One region of the Streptomyces sp. NPDC050485 genome, then DNA from elsewhere that is predicted to be linked to it. Evidence: riboswitches for the same ligand, from Rfam matches in the RefSeq annotation. Region 1 holds a riboswitch; each other region holds the start of a gene.
What was found. Region 1 has a riboswitch for cyclic di-AMP ahead of ACIBK6_RS35230 (transglycosylase family protein). Riboswitches for the same ligand answer to the same signal wherever they lie in the genome.
Positions count from the first base shown of each region.

Region 2: another riboswitch for cyclic di-AMP. It lies ahead of ACIBK6_RS11140 (transglycosylase SLT domain-containing protein); the one in region 1 lies ahead of ACIBK6_RS35230 (transglycosylase family protein).
Region 3: another riboswitch for cyclic di-AMP. It lies ahead of ACIBK6_RS15605 (C40 family peptidase); the one in region 1 lies ahead of ACIBK6_RS35230 (transglycosylase family protein).

Region 1 covers NZ_JBITHR010000026.1:95,688-100,867, reverse strand. The annotation lists gene ACIBK6_RS35250 (helix-turn-helix domain-containing protein) at 1-237, shown strand, start outside; gene ACIBK6_RS35245 (DUF6879 family protein) at 234-395, shown strand; gene ACIBK6_RS35240 (cytochrome P450) at 634-1,917, shown strand; gene ACIBK6_RS35235 (transglycosylase family protein) at 2,017-2,997, shown strand; cyclic di-AMP (ydaO/yuaA leader) riboswitch at 3,261-3,428, shown strand; gene ACIBK6_RS35230 (transglycosylase family protein) at 3,432-4,157, shown strand; gene eno (phosphopyruvate hydratase) at 4,417-5,180, shown strand, end outside.
Region 2 covers NZ_JBITHR010000004.1:407,708-412,887, forward strand. The annotation lists gene ACIBK6_RS11130 (WD40/YVTN/BNR-like repeat-containing protein) at 1-2,026, opposite strand, end outside; partial or broken gene ACIBK6_RS11135 (RraA family protein) at 2,246-2,422, opposite strand; cyclic di-AMP (ydaO/yuaA leader) riboswitch at 3,049-3,240, shown strand; gene ACIBK6_RS11140 (transglycosylase SLT domain-containing protein) at 3,244-4,074, shown strand; gene ACIBK6_RS11145 (class I SAM-dependent methyltransferase) at 4,102-4,743, opposite strand; gene ACIBK6_RS11150 (STAS domain-containing protein) at 5,044-5,180, shown strand, end outside.
Region 3 covers NZ_JBITHR010000006.1:319,501-324,680, forward strand. The annotation lists gene ACIBK6_RS15595 (ATP-dependent Clp protease proteolytic subunit) at 20-649, shown strand; gene ACIBK6_RS15600 (hypothetical protein) at 656-964, shown strand; cyclic di-AMP (ydaO/yuaA leader) riboswitch at 1,289-1,484, shown strand; gene ACIBK6_RS15605 (C40 family peptidase) at 1,489-1,968, shown strand; gene ACIBK6_RS15610 (ATP-binding protein) at 2,083-2,517, opposite strand; gene ACIBK6_RS15615 (helix-turn-helix domain-containing protein) at 2,762-3,649, shown strand; gene ACIBK6_RS15620 (DUF397 domain-containing protein) at 3,650-3,871, shown strand; gene ACIBK6_RS15625 (8-amino-7-oxononanoate synthase) at 3,879-5,021, opposite strand; gene bioB (biotin synthase BioB) at 5,167-5,180, shown strand, end outside.

The sequences.
Region 1 (5,180 bases):
CCCGACGACCTGGCGACCCTGGACACCTACTGCGCCACCGGCTCCCTGCGCCGGGCCGCCGACCGTCTCCACCTGCACCACAGCAGCGTCGCCCGCCGCCTCGAACAGATCGGGAAGACGCTGGGCATCGAACTCACCGAGCCCACCGGCCTGTTGCGGGCCCGACTCGCCCTCACCGCATGGCAGTTGCTCGACGACTGCCCGGAGAAGAGCGCTGGCTTTTCGATTCGCGCGTGATCGCGCGGATTCATTTCGAGGGCGACGACCGGATGACCGGCGTCGAACTGATCACGGCCCCCGTGGAAGTGGTGCGTGCCTGCCAGGTCCGTGATGCGGCCCGGCATCACGCCGTCCCCTGCGACGTGTTCGCGGGCCAGGTGCCGTCCACCGAGTGACCACCGGTTTCCAGCGAGCAAGAGCCGCCCTCGGCGCGCGGCTGCGTGAGCTGCGCACCGAACAGGGTTCTACGGGGCGCGAGTTGGCCCAGGAGATGGGGTCGAACTCCGCCTCCGGTATCGGCAGGACTGCATGCCGGCGGCGGATTCCCGCTCCTCCCGCCCCGACGGCGGGGTCGCAGGGCAGGGAGCAGAGCGCGCCCCCTCCCCTAAGAAGGAGGGCGGTTAGTGTCGGAGCATGCACGACCAGCCGTCCATCCCCGACGCCCCCGAACTCTTCACCTGGGAGTTCGCCACCGACCCGTACCCGGCCTACGCCTGGCTGCGCGAGCACGCCCCCGTGCACCGCACCAAGCTGCCGAGCGGCGTCGAGGCCTGGCTGGTGACGCGGTACGGGGACGCCAAGCAGGCCCTCGCCGACCAGCGGCTCTCCAAGAACCCCGCGCACCACGACGAGCCGGCCCACGCCAAGGGCAAGACGGGCATTCCGGGCGAGCGCAAGGCCGAGCTGATGACGCATCTGCTCAACATCGACCCGCCGGACCACACCCGCCTTCGGCGCCTGGTGGCGAAGGCGTTCACCCCGCGCACGGTGGCCCAATTCGCGCCGCGCGTACAGGAGTTGACGGATCAGCTCATCGACGCGTTCGCGGCGAAGGGCGAGGCCGACCTCATCCACGACTTCGCCTTCCCGCTCCCCATCTACGCCATCTGCGATCTGCTCGGCGTCCCGCGCGAGGACCAGGACGACTTCCGCGACTGGGCGGGCATGATGATCCGACACGGCGGCGGCCCGCGCGGCGGCGTCGCCCGGTCGGTGAAGAAGATGCGCAACTACCTCGCCGAGCTCATCCACAAGAAGCGCGAGAACCCCGGCGACGACCTCATCTCCGCGCTCATCAGGGCCAGCGACCACGGTGAGCACCTGACGGAGAACGAGGCCGCCGCCATGGCCTTCATCCTGCTGTTCGCCGGATTCGAGACGACGGTCAATCTGATCGGCAACGGGGTGTACGCCCTGTTGCGCAACCCGGAGCAGCGCGAGCGGCTCCAGGCCTCGATCGGCGCGGGGGAGAGCGGGCTCCTGGAGACCGGCGTCGAGGAACTGCTGCGCTACGACGGGCCGGTCGAGCTGGCCACCTGGCGGTTCGCCACCGAGCCTCTGACGATCGGCGGCCAGGACATCGCGGCGGGCGACCCGGTGCTCGTGGTGCTCGCCGCGGCCGACCGCGATCCCGAGCGCTTCGCCGAGCCCGACACGCTCGACCTCGGCCGCCGGGACAACCAGCACCTCGGATACGGCCACGGGATCCACTACTGCATCGGTGCGCCACTGGCCCGGCTCGAAGGCAGGACGGCGCTGGAGACCCTGCTGCGGCGCCTCCCTGACCTGCGGCTCGCGGTGGAACCTACCGATTTGCGCTGGCGCGGCGGGCTCATCATGCGCGGACTGCGCACCCTGCCGGTCGAGTTCACGCCGCCGCCCGGAACGACCTCATCTGACGAACCGTCAAGACTGTGACTTTTATGTGATCCCGGGTGCATCGACTTGTGACAGGCGTTCGAGTACGGCTACGTTCACCGTTCATTCGGCTCAGCAGTCACACGGAAGGCCTTATCCATGCGCTCCGGGAAGCATCGTCGGCCCCGCCAGGCACCCGCTCTCGTCGTCGCGGCAGGGGTGACCGGATCGGCCATCGCACTTCCGCTGCTCGCCGCGACCGGCGCCAACGCCGCGGACGCGCACTCCTGGAACCAGGTGGCCACCTGTGAGTCCGGCGGAATGTGGAGCGCCGACTTCGGCAACGGCCTGTACGGCGGGCTCCAGCTCTCGCAGGACACCTGGGAGGCCTTCGGCGGTACGGACTACGCCCAGCGGGCCGACCTCGCCAGCCGCGCCCAGCAGATAGCCGTCGCCGAGAAGGTGCTCGCGGCCCAGGGCACCAAGGCCTTCGCGAACTGCTCCAGCGGGCTCACCAAGGGCGGCGGCGCGGCCGATGTCGACCCGGGCCTGCCCGCGACGCCGGACCCGGCCGACCCGCTCGGGTCCATCGTGCCGACCGCTCCGGCGACCAAGGCGCCCGTCGCCCCGACGCCCGCGGTCCCCACCACCCCGGCCACGCCCTCGCCGGGCGCCACGAAGCCGGCCGACCCGGCCAAGCCGCCGACGCCCTCCGCGTCCACCCCGGCGAGCCCCGGCAAGCACCGCGGGGCGCCCGCACCGGAGGAGAGCAGGGGCGCGACGCCCGGCACCACCGGCTCCGGCACCGGTACCCCGACCGGACAGCCCGCCCCGACCGCCCCCGGCACTTCGGGCAGCCCGGCCGACGGCCGCGATGCGGGACGGCACGCCTCGCGAGGTGACGGTGGATCACGTGAGGCCGGCAACACCCCGGCCGCGAGCGGCGACTACACCGTCCGCCCCGGCGACAATCTCTCGGTCATCGCCGACGCGAACAAGATCCAGGGCGGCTGGCCCGCGCTCTACCACGCCAACGAGCGGCTGATCGGCACCGACCCGAACCTGATCCTGCCTGGCCAGAGCCTGCACCTGAAGGCCGCCGCGGCTGCCGTCGCCGCCCCGAACTCGGTACCGAAGTAGGGGTAGTTCGAGGGCGTATGTCCGTTCTGTCCAAGTGAGACATGGGTCTCTTCGCCCCAACTGGCGTGTCCCGTCTGCCCGGTCCGTCCGTCCCGCCCCCGACCTGCGGAAACGCCCCTTCTGTATCGGCAAGTAGGGGCGTTTTCTCCCCGATGGGCGTCTTTGAACATTGGCGGGCCGTGTGTTTTCGTCGGAACCGCTCGTCACCACGAGCCCCGTCGACCGAGCACGCCGAATCCTGCCGTCGGCCGACGGGAACAGTCGACGCTTATGCGCCGTAGGCAGGAGCGGGGGACCCAAGGTAAGTGCCGGGCCCGGCAGTTGAAGCAACTGTCGGCCGGCTTGGGGTGAAGACGGGCGCTGGGGCGCTCGGCCGGGCAGCTCACGCCCGAACCCGACAGCTCACCTCGCAGGCGTCGGTGAGGAGAACCTCCATGCTGCTTTCCGGCAAGGGCAAGCACCGTCGCCCGTCCAAGGCCGTCCGTGTCGTCACGCTGGCCGGCGTCACCGGCGCCGCTGTCGCCGCCCCGCTGATGGCGGCCGGCTCGGCCTCCGCCGCCTCCGTCCAGACCTGGGACGCGGTCGCCCAGTGCGAGTCCGGCGGCAACTGGTCCATCAACACCGGCAACGGCTACTACGGCGGCCTGCAGTTCTCGCAGTCCTCCTGGGCCGCCGCCGGCGGCACCCAGTACGCCGCCCGTGCGGACCTCGCCACCAAGGGCCAGCAGATAGCCGCCGCCGAGAAGCTGCTCGCCATCCAGGGCCCGGGCGCCTGGTCCTGCGCCGGCGCCGGCAACCTGACCTCCGGCGGCGCCAAGGCCAACGTGGACACCTCCGGCTCGTCGTCGTCCTCGTCCTCTTCGTCCTCTTCTTCCTCGTCGTCCTCTTCGAAGTCGTCGCCGTCCTCGAAGCCGAAGACCAAGCCGCAGCAGAAGACCCAGCGCACCGAGTCCGCGCCGGAGGCCAGCCGCGGCGAGCAGCGCACCGAGCCGGTCAAGCAGGGCAATGGCGAGTACACCGTCAAGGCCGGCGACACCCTCGGCCAGATCGCTTCCGCCAACGGCACCAAGGGCGGCTGGCAGAAGCTGTTCGAGCTGAACAAGGACATCGTCAAGGACGCCGACCTGATCTACCCGGGTCAGAAGCTCCACCTCGGCTGAGGCCGAAAAGCCCCAAGTCCCCCCGGTCCGGCGCGCATTCCCCCGTACGCGCCGGGCCGGGGTTCGTTCTGTTACCCGGCAGTAGTCCTGCGGTCCTTTGACCGGGATTCAGGGTCCTTGGGCCCTTTTTCGTCCCAGGAGGCGGGCACTCGGCTGGCCGGAGCCCCGGAGCCGGTTAGGCTCTTGTCGCAAGGCCGCAGCGACCCCTGCGCGGCCCCGCACTGCTTGCGTCACATCTAGCGTCACATCCCAGAAGGAGATGCTCGTGCCGTCCATCGACGTCGTCGTAGCCCGGGAAATCCTGGACTCCCGAGGCAACCCCACGGTCGAGGTCGAGGTCGGCCTCGACGACGGCAGCACCGGCCGTGCTGCAGTTCCGTCCGGCGCCTCCACCGGTGCCTTCGAGGCCATCGAGCTCCGCGACGGTGACCCCAACCGCTACGGCGGCAAGGGTGTCGAGAAGGCCGTCCTCGCCGTCATCGAGCAGATCGGCCCGGAGCTCGTCGGCTACGACGCCACCGAGCAGCGCCTGATCGACCAGGCCATGTTCGACCTGGACGCCACCGACAACAAGGGCTCGCTCGGCGCCAACGCCATCCTCGGCGTCTCGCTCGCCGTCGCGCACGCCGCCTCCGAGGCCAGCGACCTGCCGCTGTTCCGCTACCTGGGCGGCCCGAACGCGCACCTGCTGCCCGTTCCGATGATGAACATCCTCAACGGCGGCTCCCACGCGGACTCCAACGTCGACATCCAGGAGTTCATGATCGCCCCGATCGGCGCGGAGTCCTTCTCCGAGGCCCTTCGCTGGGGCGCCGAGGTCTACCACACGCTCAAGGGCGTCCTGAAGCGCAAGGGCCTGTCCACCGGCCTCGGCGACGAGGGCGGCTTCGCGCCGAACCTGGAGTCCAACCGCGCGGCCCTGGACCTCATCCTTGAGGCCATCAAGGAAGCCGGCTACGCCCCGGGCAAGGACATCGCGCTCGCGCTCGACGTCGCCGCGTCCGAGTTCTACAAGGACGGCCT
Region 2 (5,180 bases), on a different contig from region 1:
CATGCCGGCCGCCCGCGACCCAGGTGTTGCTGTCCTTGGTGTCGGAGGTGATCGGCGCGATGAAGCGGGCGCCCGCGCCGCCCAGGTCCTTGTCCGGCGGGGCGACCTCGTACTCGGTCGCCTTGGCCGGATCGGTGGACCAACTGCCGTCGTTCACACCGCAGTTCTGGGTGACCCACATATCGAGGTAGACGTATTCCTGGGCGATGTCGCAGCCGTTGCCCGGGTCGGTGATGGTGTCGCCGCCGTCGCCGCCGAAGTTCGAGCCCATCACCTTGTCGCGGCCGCGCAGGATCGACTGGCCGTTGTCCTGCAGCCCGCCGGTGACCGAGACGCCGCCATAGGTGAGGTCCTTGCCGACGCCCAACGAGTAGTACTGGAGTGTGTCGATGGTGCCGTCGTTGAGGGACTGCCAGTCCTTGGCATGGCCGCCGGAGTCGACCGCTCCGTTCAGCGGGCGGCGGTAGAGCCCGCCGTCATTGCCCACATAGGCGTAGCTCTGGCCCTGGTAGCTGCCGATCGCGACCGCGTGCTGGTCGGAATGTGTGGTCGGCGAACAGTCGCCGGTCTGCTTGGCCGGGTCGATGCTCCAGCACGGGAACGGGAAGTTCCAGTACGGGCCGGGGGTGACCCAGCTCGTGCCGCCGTTCTTGGTCTCGAAGACCTCTTCAAGGCCCAGGTACACGTGGTCGGCGTTGTTCGGGTCGACCTGGAGGAACTGGTTGTACCAGGACTGGATGCCGGGCAGGTAGCCCGCGCTCTGCAGCGCCGAGCCGGATGCCTTCAGCTTGGTGTAGTCCGCTATCAGCGTCCACGGCCCGAACGGCGACCCGGACGTGGAGACGTACACGCCCTTCAGGCCGCTGTCCGGGTTGGACGCCATCTGCGCCGGCGACTGGTCGATGGCGTACAGGCGCGAACCGTCGGCCGCCGCGCCGAACGTCATATTGCCCACGTCGGCGCTGCTCGTCGGCAGATCACCGATGCCGGACACCGGCTTCCACTCGCCGCCCTGCCTGCTGTAGAGCCCGTTGTACGTGTCGCCACCACGCCAGCCGATGGCGAGCAGCACCTTGCTCGGGTCCTTCGGATCCACCGCGATGTCATTGGCGATGTTCTTGTACGGGGCCGAGGGGTCGGCCGCCTTGGAACCACCCGGAAGATAGTCGGGGTTGGGGGCGAACTCCAGCTTCCACGGGCCCGAGAGGGCGGTGGTGGAGTGTGACCACACGCCCCGGCTGGTGGCCGCCCACACGGTGGTTCCGGCGAACCGCAGGGCGTGGATCGTGGTGCTCTCCAACTCCGCGCCGCCGACCCGGCCGCCGGGCTGGAACTGACCGTGCCCAGGATCGGAGAGGACGTAAACTCCCGTCCCCACGAAGGAGGTTGCCCCGGTGTTGGACTCGCCGGTCGCGTACCAGAGCCGGTTGGAGCCGTCCAGGGCGAGGGTGCCCGTGGACAGCGAGGGCAGTTTGTCGGCGATCGGTTGCCAGTTGCCGCCACCGGTCTTCGAGCGGAACACACCGCCGTTGGCGCCGCCCGCGTACACATAGCCCTGGTCGTCGGCGGCGAGCCCGGTCATGCGGCCGGTGACCTTCCCCGAGCCGCCGCTGGAGTTGGAGTTGATGTCGCGGTAGCGCGGGTCGTCGGAGTCGTACGCCTTCGACGTGACATGGCCCCAGGCGCCCTGCGTGTGCCGCATGGACTGCAACTGGGCCCAGGCCGCCCCGTAGGCGCCGGGCGCGACGACGCCGGGTGCGGTACGCGCTTCGGTGTACTGGGCGGTGGATTCGGCGGAGTTCTGCGCCTCGTCGGAGCCGCCGTCGCCGCCGTCCGGTGTGAGGCCCTTGGCCGACTTGGAGCGGATCTGCTGGGTGTGCTGCTTGCCGATATCGGCCTGATGACGCGCGTTCCAGGGTCTGGGTGTAGTGGAACCCGTGGCCGCGAAGGCCTGAGCGCCGACCAGGCCGAACGCGGCGGCCGCGACGGTACAGGTGATGTACCGCCGCCGATGCCGTTGGGGCATCTGCCTTCTCCTCCCTGTGGCGGGCACCGGATGCGGCCCGACCGCCGAGAGGGAATCCTGGCGTGGACGCGTCAGTAGGGGAAGGGGAGGTTCGATCAATTCGCGGCCAAGATACGGCAGTTGGCGATAGCGCTCAGGGGGCGGCGGGGAGCTTGACGGCACCGCCCGCTTCGCCGGCCACCGCGACGTCTCCGGTCCGCACCGGCACACGGCCGCAGCTCACCGGACGATTGACGGTTCGGCAGCCGCTGTGACCCCCGGGACGGGGATGACGCCCCGAGTGAAGACAGCAAAGCCCACCTCGCGCAATGCGGCGGGATCCCGATTCAGCCCCTCGGCCACGAATGCCGCGATTCCTCGGTGTTGGGTGACGGCGCGCACGTATCCACCGGCAAACGCTTGGTTCCTGGCGCCTGATTCACGACGAGAAGGTCAGCGGGTGTGGTCGGCGGGGGCGGTTGGGGGGAATGTTCTTGCATTCGCTGGTGCCGTTCATGTCCTCCGCCATCCTTTCTTGATCGCGACGCCTGCGTGGCCTCCTGGTAATGCGACCTTCAGCGCTGGGGCGGGCTGGGACGCGCCGGGACGATCTTGGGAGACCGGGCACGCCGCGAATGGCTGTCTGGAGGCTCTGCGGGCGCGCACGGCCCGGATCACGCGGCGCCCTGGCCGTCGGGGGATGGGTGGCGTCGGTGAATCCCGAGTAGGGATTTGTCCGAAATACTACAGTTTAGCAACCCCCGCTCTCGAATCGAGAATGTCGGAATTGGGGGCTATTGCCTGCACCCGGGCGCTTTTGTGTGCACGTCTCGGGGGCCTCGCCGGGCGAGTGAATTGGGTCACGTGCGGCGTGATCTACGGGCGGAGGGGGTGAGGGTCATTTCGGGTCTGGCGCAAGAGAGTTGGGGGCCGGAACGGAGGTCCGTGGGGGTGCGGGACTTTAGGGAATCCCTATTCCGGATCACCTCCGTTGAATTCCGGTCTTGTTTCCGGTCCGCCCATTCGCTTAGGTTCACCGCAATCCGGATGGAACGCCGAATCCTGCCGCCGTCCGGAACCTCCCACACACGTACGGCAGGAGCGGGGGACCCAGGTAAGCCGCCGATCCGGATTCCGGAATGGCTAAGGGGTGAAGTCGAGTGCACACCCGCACTGCGACCGGACAGCTCCCGTCCGAACCCGACAGCTCACCTCGCAGGCGAAGGAGAGGAATTCACATGCCTGGAAAGGGCAAGCACCGCCGCCCCAAGTCCAACTCGCTCACCCGGGGCCTCGCCGCCGCCGGTACGGGCGGCGCCGTGCTCGCCATTCCGGTGATCGGCGCGACCACGGCCGCTGCCGCACCGGCATCGGTGCACACCGGCACTGCCGTCAAGGCCGCGGCGCCCGCAGTCGCGGCAGCCAAGCCGATCACCGCGGTGAAGGCCGCCGCCACGAGCTACTCCGTCATCTCGGGGGACTCGCTGTCCAAGATCGCCGACGCGCTCAGCGTGAGCGGCGGCTGGAAGCAGCTGTACCAGGACAACCGGAGCGTCATCGGCGGTAACCCGGCCCTGATCCACCCCGGCCTCAAGCTCACGGTCGGCTCCCCGGCGAAGGCTGCGGCAACCCCTGCCGACCAGGCGAGCACCTCCCGAGCCACCGCGTCCGGCCGGGCCGACCGCTCCGCGCGGCAGACCAGCCTCACCACCCAGAACACCGCCGCCGTGACGAACGTCTCGTCGTACACCAACAACCTCGACGGCTGGATCAGGCAGTCGCTGGACATCATGGCCCAGCACGGCATCCCGGGCACCTACAACGGCATCTACCGCAACGTCATGCGCGAGTCGTCGGGCAACCCGCTGGCCATCAACAACTGGGACTCCAACGCCATGGCCGGCATCCCCTCCAAGGGACTCCTCCAGGTGATCCAGCCCACGTTCGCCGCCTTCCACGTGCCCGGCACGTCAACGGACCTCTACGACCCGGTCGCCAACATCACCGCCGCGTGCAATTACGCCGCCAAGACCTACGGGTCGATCGACAACGTGCACGGGGCCTACTGACGGGTGTTTCCCGTGCCTGGGGAGGTTTCAGACCCGGCGCGCCAGTAGATAGGCGCGCCGGGTCTCTGCCTCGTCGGCGTAGTGCGTACGCTCCATCCGCATCTCGACGGTGAATCCCGCGGCGGTCAGTGCCTCCGCGACCCGGGCGGTTTCGAGGAAGTGGAAGTCGACGTCGACCTCATGGCCCCACCACTCGTCCAGGTGCCGCACCTCCGAACCGACGTGGAACGCGACGAGCAGGAGACCGGAGCCGCGCAGCGCCCGGTGGGCCTCCTCGAAGGCGCGGCGCAGTTCGGCCGGCGCGAGGTGGATGACCGAGTACAGGGCGACGGCCGACCCGAATTCGCCGCCGGCTGCGGGCAGCGCCAGAAGGTCCCCTTCGCGGAACTCCACCGCCGGATTCTCGCGGCGCCCGAGGGCGACCATGGCGGCGGACAGATCGATGCCGACCGCGCTCACGCCCCGCTCGGCGAGCCACCCCGCGACGTGCCCGGGCCCGCAGCCGAGGTCCGCGACGGGCGCGCCGGGTTCCGTCTGCTCGACGAGGCTCGCGAGCAGCGCCCGGTCCAACGGCTTGCCGGCGAGCTCATCACGGAGGCGGTTGGCGTACGTCTCGGCGACGGCGTCGTAGCTGCGGCGGACCGAGTCATGGCTTCCTTGATCTTCCACGGCGCACAGCATGCCAGTGTCCGCCGAAACGGCAATGGGCCGAATGTGTTGGGCCCCTGTGACTGCCGCGACCGCCCTCACGGGGTACTCGTGTGGGGGGTGGCGCAACTTTCGTTCACCCCGCAGGGTGAACTGTTGAGAGGGTGCACGTTTCTGCATGCGGGCCTGTTCCTAGGGTGGTAGTGCGTCACCCCGGATCACGGTGACTGCCCGACGACCGTGTACTCCCGTATCCGCGGGAGTCGTTCCGCACCGGGAGCCGCCATGGGAACAACCGCTCGGCCAGCTGTCTCCGCACCAGTGCCGCTGCCTCCAGGGCTGCTGCCGGACCCGTGCGGCAACGCCCGTTCCCATCTGAGGCAGGGGTTCACGGTGGTCGAGATCCACGGCGCCGTCGACCTGGCCACCGCGCCCGGCGTACAGGTGCACCTCGACGC
Region 3 (5,180 bases), on a different contig from region 1:
GGTCGAGGAGAGGTACGTCATGACCCAGCGCCCTGCCGCCCGCTATGTCCTGCCCGAGTTCTCGGAGCGCACCGCCTCCGGGGTCCGCACGCTCGATCCGTACTCCAAGCTCTTCGAGGAGCGGATCGTCTTTCTCGGCACCCCGGTCGACGACGCTTCGGCCAACGATGTGATGGCCCAGTTCATGCACCTGGAGCACGCCGATCCCGACCGGGACATCTCGCTCTACATCAACTCCCCCGGCGGCTCGCTCACCGCGATGACCGCGATCCACGACACGATGCAGTTCGTCACCTGCGACGTGCAGACGTTCTGCCTGGGCCAGGTGGGTTCGGTGGCCGCGCTGCTGCTCGCGGCCGGCGCGCCCGGCAAACGCCTGGTGCAGCCGGCCTCCCGGGTGCTCCTCAAGGAGCCCGCGATCGAGGAGCCGCTGCGCGGCCAGCCCTCCGATCTGGAGATCCAGGCCGCCGAACTGCTGCGCGGCCGCACGCTCCTGACCGAGCTGCTCGCCCGGTACACCGGGCGGACCGCCCAGCAGGTGGCCGCCGACATCGAGCGGGACGTGGTCTTCGACGCCGCGGGCGCGGTGGCGTACGGACTCGCCGACCACGTACTCGTCAGCCGCAAGACCTCGCTGCGCGGACGGTGAACCGCCGTGCTGCCACCGGAACTTCCGCCGCTGCCCGCACTGACGCGGGCCGAGGCCGAGTTCATCGACTGCTACCTCGAAGTGGTCGATCTGCTCGGCCGCATCAACCCGGCGCACGGCCCCGACACCTACGGCGCGCTGCGGGCCGCGCAGGCCCTGGTCGGGCGGGCGGCCGCACTGAAGGACGCGCTCACCCTGATGCATCTGCGCGGCGAGACCCGGGTGCACGCCCGGACGCTGACCCGCGCCCTGCGGGTGCTGGACGGTGAGCGCCGCGCGGGACGGCTCACGGTGCCGCCGCAGACCACCGGTTGAGGCCGCCGCGCGCGGCGGCGACATCCGACACGCTCATGGGGCCGACGAAACGGACCAGACGGGGTACCCACGTTCGGCCCACCGGCGGCTACGTCCGCTGACCCTTATGGGCTCCTTATGGCGCCTGGACAACGTGCGGAATCGATCGCTCCGTCGCTGGTGAGAGGCTCATCAGCCCTTCTTACGGGGGTAAGAAACCACCTGTGTCCACCCGAACAGGTCAGTCGTGAGCAACACCACAAAAAGCCGTTTTGATACGTAAATATGACAGTCAGTGCGTGAAGATCCCTGGGACGACAAGCCCCCGCCACCGCGGCGGGGCGGTCCGGGCGGACGCCGAGTCCTGCCGCCGCTCCGGACGACTGGTCGACAGGAGTGGACCGGCAGGAGTGGAGGACCCGCGTTCTTCGGGATGGCCGGCCGTCGGCCGTCCCTCGGGGTGAAGCCGTTCAGACGGCCGGGCGTCTTCGCCGGCCCGAACCCGACAGGTCATCCTTCGCAGGCGGTTTGACGAAGGGTTGGACATGACTGCGCAGACAGATGTCCCGTCACACGTCCCGTCTCTGCTGTTCCGTCTCCGCACCGTCACGGCCCTCACCGTCGCCGTGGCGGGGGGAACCATACTGGCGCCGTGCGCCGAGGCGAGTGCCGCGGCCGTCGCCACCAAGGCGCTCCATGTGGCCGAGTCGAAGAAGGGGTCGCCCTATCAGTACGGGGCCGCGGGACCGCACCGCTTCGACTGCTCGGGGCTCACGCTCTACTCGTTCAAGCAGGCGGGCCGGAAGCTGCCCCGCTCGGCGCAGCAGCAGTACAACAACTCCCGGCATGTCTCCGCCTCCTCCCGCAAGGCCGGTGACCTGGTGTTCTTCCATTCGTCAGGACGCGTGTACCACGTGGGGATCTATGCCGGGAACGGGAAGATCTGGCACTCCCCCAAGACCGGCGCGGTGGTCCGCCTCGAACGGATCTGGAGCCACACCGTCTGGTATGGGCGGGTCGGCTGACCGCCTGCCGGGCGACGGCCCAGCTGACGGTCCGTCAACCAGGTCGTCCCGGTGCGCGCGCCCACGCACCGGGACGACGGCCCGCTCCCCCCCAGAGTGGCTCCGGGGCGGGGGCTAGCCGCTCTGCACCGCAGCCGTCCACGGCAGGGCGATCCAGACCGTCTTGCCGCCGTCCGCGGTGGGCGCGACCGAGAGCCGGCCGCCGCACTCGACCGCGAGCCAGCGGATGATCACCATGCCCCGGCCGTTGTCCTGCTGGACGGCGGCGGGCAATCGTTTCGGCCAGCGCGGATGGCTGTCGGTCACCCCGACCCGCAGCTCCTCCTCGCGTTCCAGCTGGACGTCCACGGTGAAGGTGGGGGACTGGCCGAAGGTGTGCTGTACGGCGTTGGTGGCCAGTTCTGACACGATGAGCCGGACCGTGTCGGCGGTCTCGTCGTCGGACGGCAGGCCCCAATCGGTGAGGACCTCGGCGACGTATCGCCGTGCCACGGAGACCGAGGCGGGTTCGCTCGGCAGAGTGACTGATGCTTCGAGATGGTCTGCCATGGCGACGCTGTCCCTTTCCCACCCGGGCCGGCTAGAGGACTCCTGGCGGATGAGCGCTCACGGAGACGACGTCGGCCTCGGATTGTGCTTCGCGCCAGAGTGCCACTCATCGTGCCGGTCTTGGGTGCGATCCACCAAGATATGCATATATCTGTCGCTCAAAGCGGTGAACTCTGCGGCAGGGGAGCGTATTTGGGCTCACACTTACCCATCGCCGAAGGCGCCGGAGGCGAAGGAGACGGCCATGTGGCACGGACCGGCGGTGCACCGCCGCAAGCTGGGCGAGAAACTGCGCGGGTTGCGCGACCGAAAGGGTCTGACGAGCGGGGAGGCGGCCCGCCTGGTCGGCTGGCACCAGTCGAAGGTGAGCCGCATCGAGACCGGCCGCAGCGGCGCGAAGCCCGCGGACGTGGCCCGGCTGCTCGACGCGTACGAGGTACGGGATCCCCAACTCCGCGTGCTCCTGGAGGCGTTGGCCGATTCCGCGGACGGCGGCGGGGAGCACTGGGCGCGCGCGTACCGGGGTCTGCTCCCGCCGCAGTACCGGGACTTCATCAGCCTGGAGTCGCAGGCGCGCACGGCGCGCACGCTGGAGACCTCGGTGGTGCCGGGGCTGCTCCAGACGCCCGCGTACGCGCGGGCGGTGACCCGGGCAGCGCTCACCTCCCTGCCGCCGGACAAGGTGGACTCGCTCGTGGAGGTGCGCCTCGCCCGCCAGGAGGTGCTGCGGGGCGATCCGCCGCTCGCCCTCAGCGCGGTACTCGACGAGGGGGTACTGAGGCGCCAGGTGGGCGGACCGGCGGCCATGAGCGATCAGTTACAGCATCTGCTGGCGGCCGCCGCGTGGCCCCATGTCCGGTTGCAGGTCATCCCTTTCCGTTACGGCGGCTACGTCGGAATCAACGGGCCTTTCATTATCTTTTCGTTTCCGGACATTTCAGATCTGGATGTGGTCGTTCTCGACCATTTGACGAGTAGCCTCTATCTCGAACGGAGAGAAGACCTTGAGGCGTACAGCGCCGCGTTCCAGACCGTTCAGTCGCTCGCGCTCTCCTGCGAGGACTCGTTGGATCTCATCGCCCGGATAGCCCGGGAAGAACCGGGCCCCTCCGCGGCGGGTGGGGAGGCATGAATGTCCGCACGCCCTGCGCACGTTCCTTCCAGTACATCCCTCAACGGTGCCCCGTGGCGGCGCAGCAGCCGCAGCGTGGGCATGAACAACTGCGTCGAGACGGCCAGGCTCAAGGGTGAGCTGCTGGCCGTGCGCGACTCCCAGCGGATCGAGGGCCCCGCGCTGCTCTTCGGCGCCCCGGCCTGGCACAGCTTCATCTCGGCACTCTCGGCCGATAACTGATAGCCCGTCAGGCGGTGGGGGCGGTCCGCAGGATCGTGTCCACCGCCGTGTCGATCTGCCGCTCCGTCAGATCCGCCCGGGCGGTCAGCCGGATCCGCGAGATGCCGTCCGGAACCGACGGCGGCCGGAAGCAGCCGACCACGAGCCCGGCCGCGCGGCAGTCGGCCGCCCAGGCGACCGCCGCCTCCGCCGAGGGGGCCCGCACGGAGACCACCGCGGCGTCGGGGTGCACCGCCAGATGCCCCGCGGCGGTGAGCCGTGCGTGCAGTTCGGCCGCGACGGCCCGGGCCCGGCCTGCCAACTCCGGTTCCGCGCCCAGCAGTCGCAGGGCCGCGAGCGCTCCGCCGACCGACGCGGGAGCGAGCCCCGTATCGAAGATGAAGGTACGGGCCGCGTTGACCAGGTGCCGGATGACCCGGGCGGGGCCGAGGACCGCGCCGCCCTGGCTGCCGAGCGACTTCGACAGGGTGACGGTGGCGACGACGTCTTCCGCGCCCGCGAGTCCGGCCGCATGCGGCGCGCCGCGTCCGCCCGCGCCGAGCACCCCGAGCCCGTGCGCGTCGTCCACGACCAGTGCGGCACCGAACTCCCGGCAGGCTTCGGCGAGTTGGGCCAGCGGGGCGGCGTCGCCGTCCACCGAGAACACCGAGTCCGACACGACGAGCCCGGGTCCGCCATGGGCGTCCAGGGCCTTGCGGACCGCCGCCGGGTCGGCGTGCGGCACGACTTCCGTACCGGCCCGCGCCAGCCGGCAGCCGTCGACGATGGAGGCGTGGTTGCCCGCGTCGGAGACGATCAGCGAGCCGTGGGGGCCGAGCGCGGTGAGCGCCGCCAGGTTCGCCGCGTACCCGGAGGAGAAGACGAGGGCGGCCTCGAAGCCGCAGAACTCGGCGAGTTCCCGCTCCAGTTCCGCGTGCAGCGCGGTGGTTCCGGTGACCAGGCGGGAACCGGTGGCGCCGGCGCCCCAGCGGTGGGCCGCCTCCGCCGCGCCCGCGGTGACCGCCGGGTGCCGGGTGAGCCCCAGGTAGTCGTTGCTCGCCAGGTCCAGGAGGTCCTGGTCGGCGGCGCGCGGCCGGAGCGTACGGACCAGTCCCGCACGCTCGCGGCGCTCCGATTCCACGTCGATCCAGTCGAACGGCGCTCGGGGCATGGTGGAGTCCCTTTTTGTAGGCTGCCCACAGACCCTAGCCGGTGCCATGCCTGGTCAGGGTGTGGCGATCCACACACCTCAAACCACTCGTGTTGTGGGATCCCTACCTTGGCCTCGGGCGGTGCGGTAGGCGAAGATCGGCGCCATGGACCTGCTGAA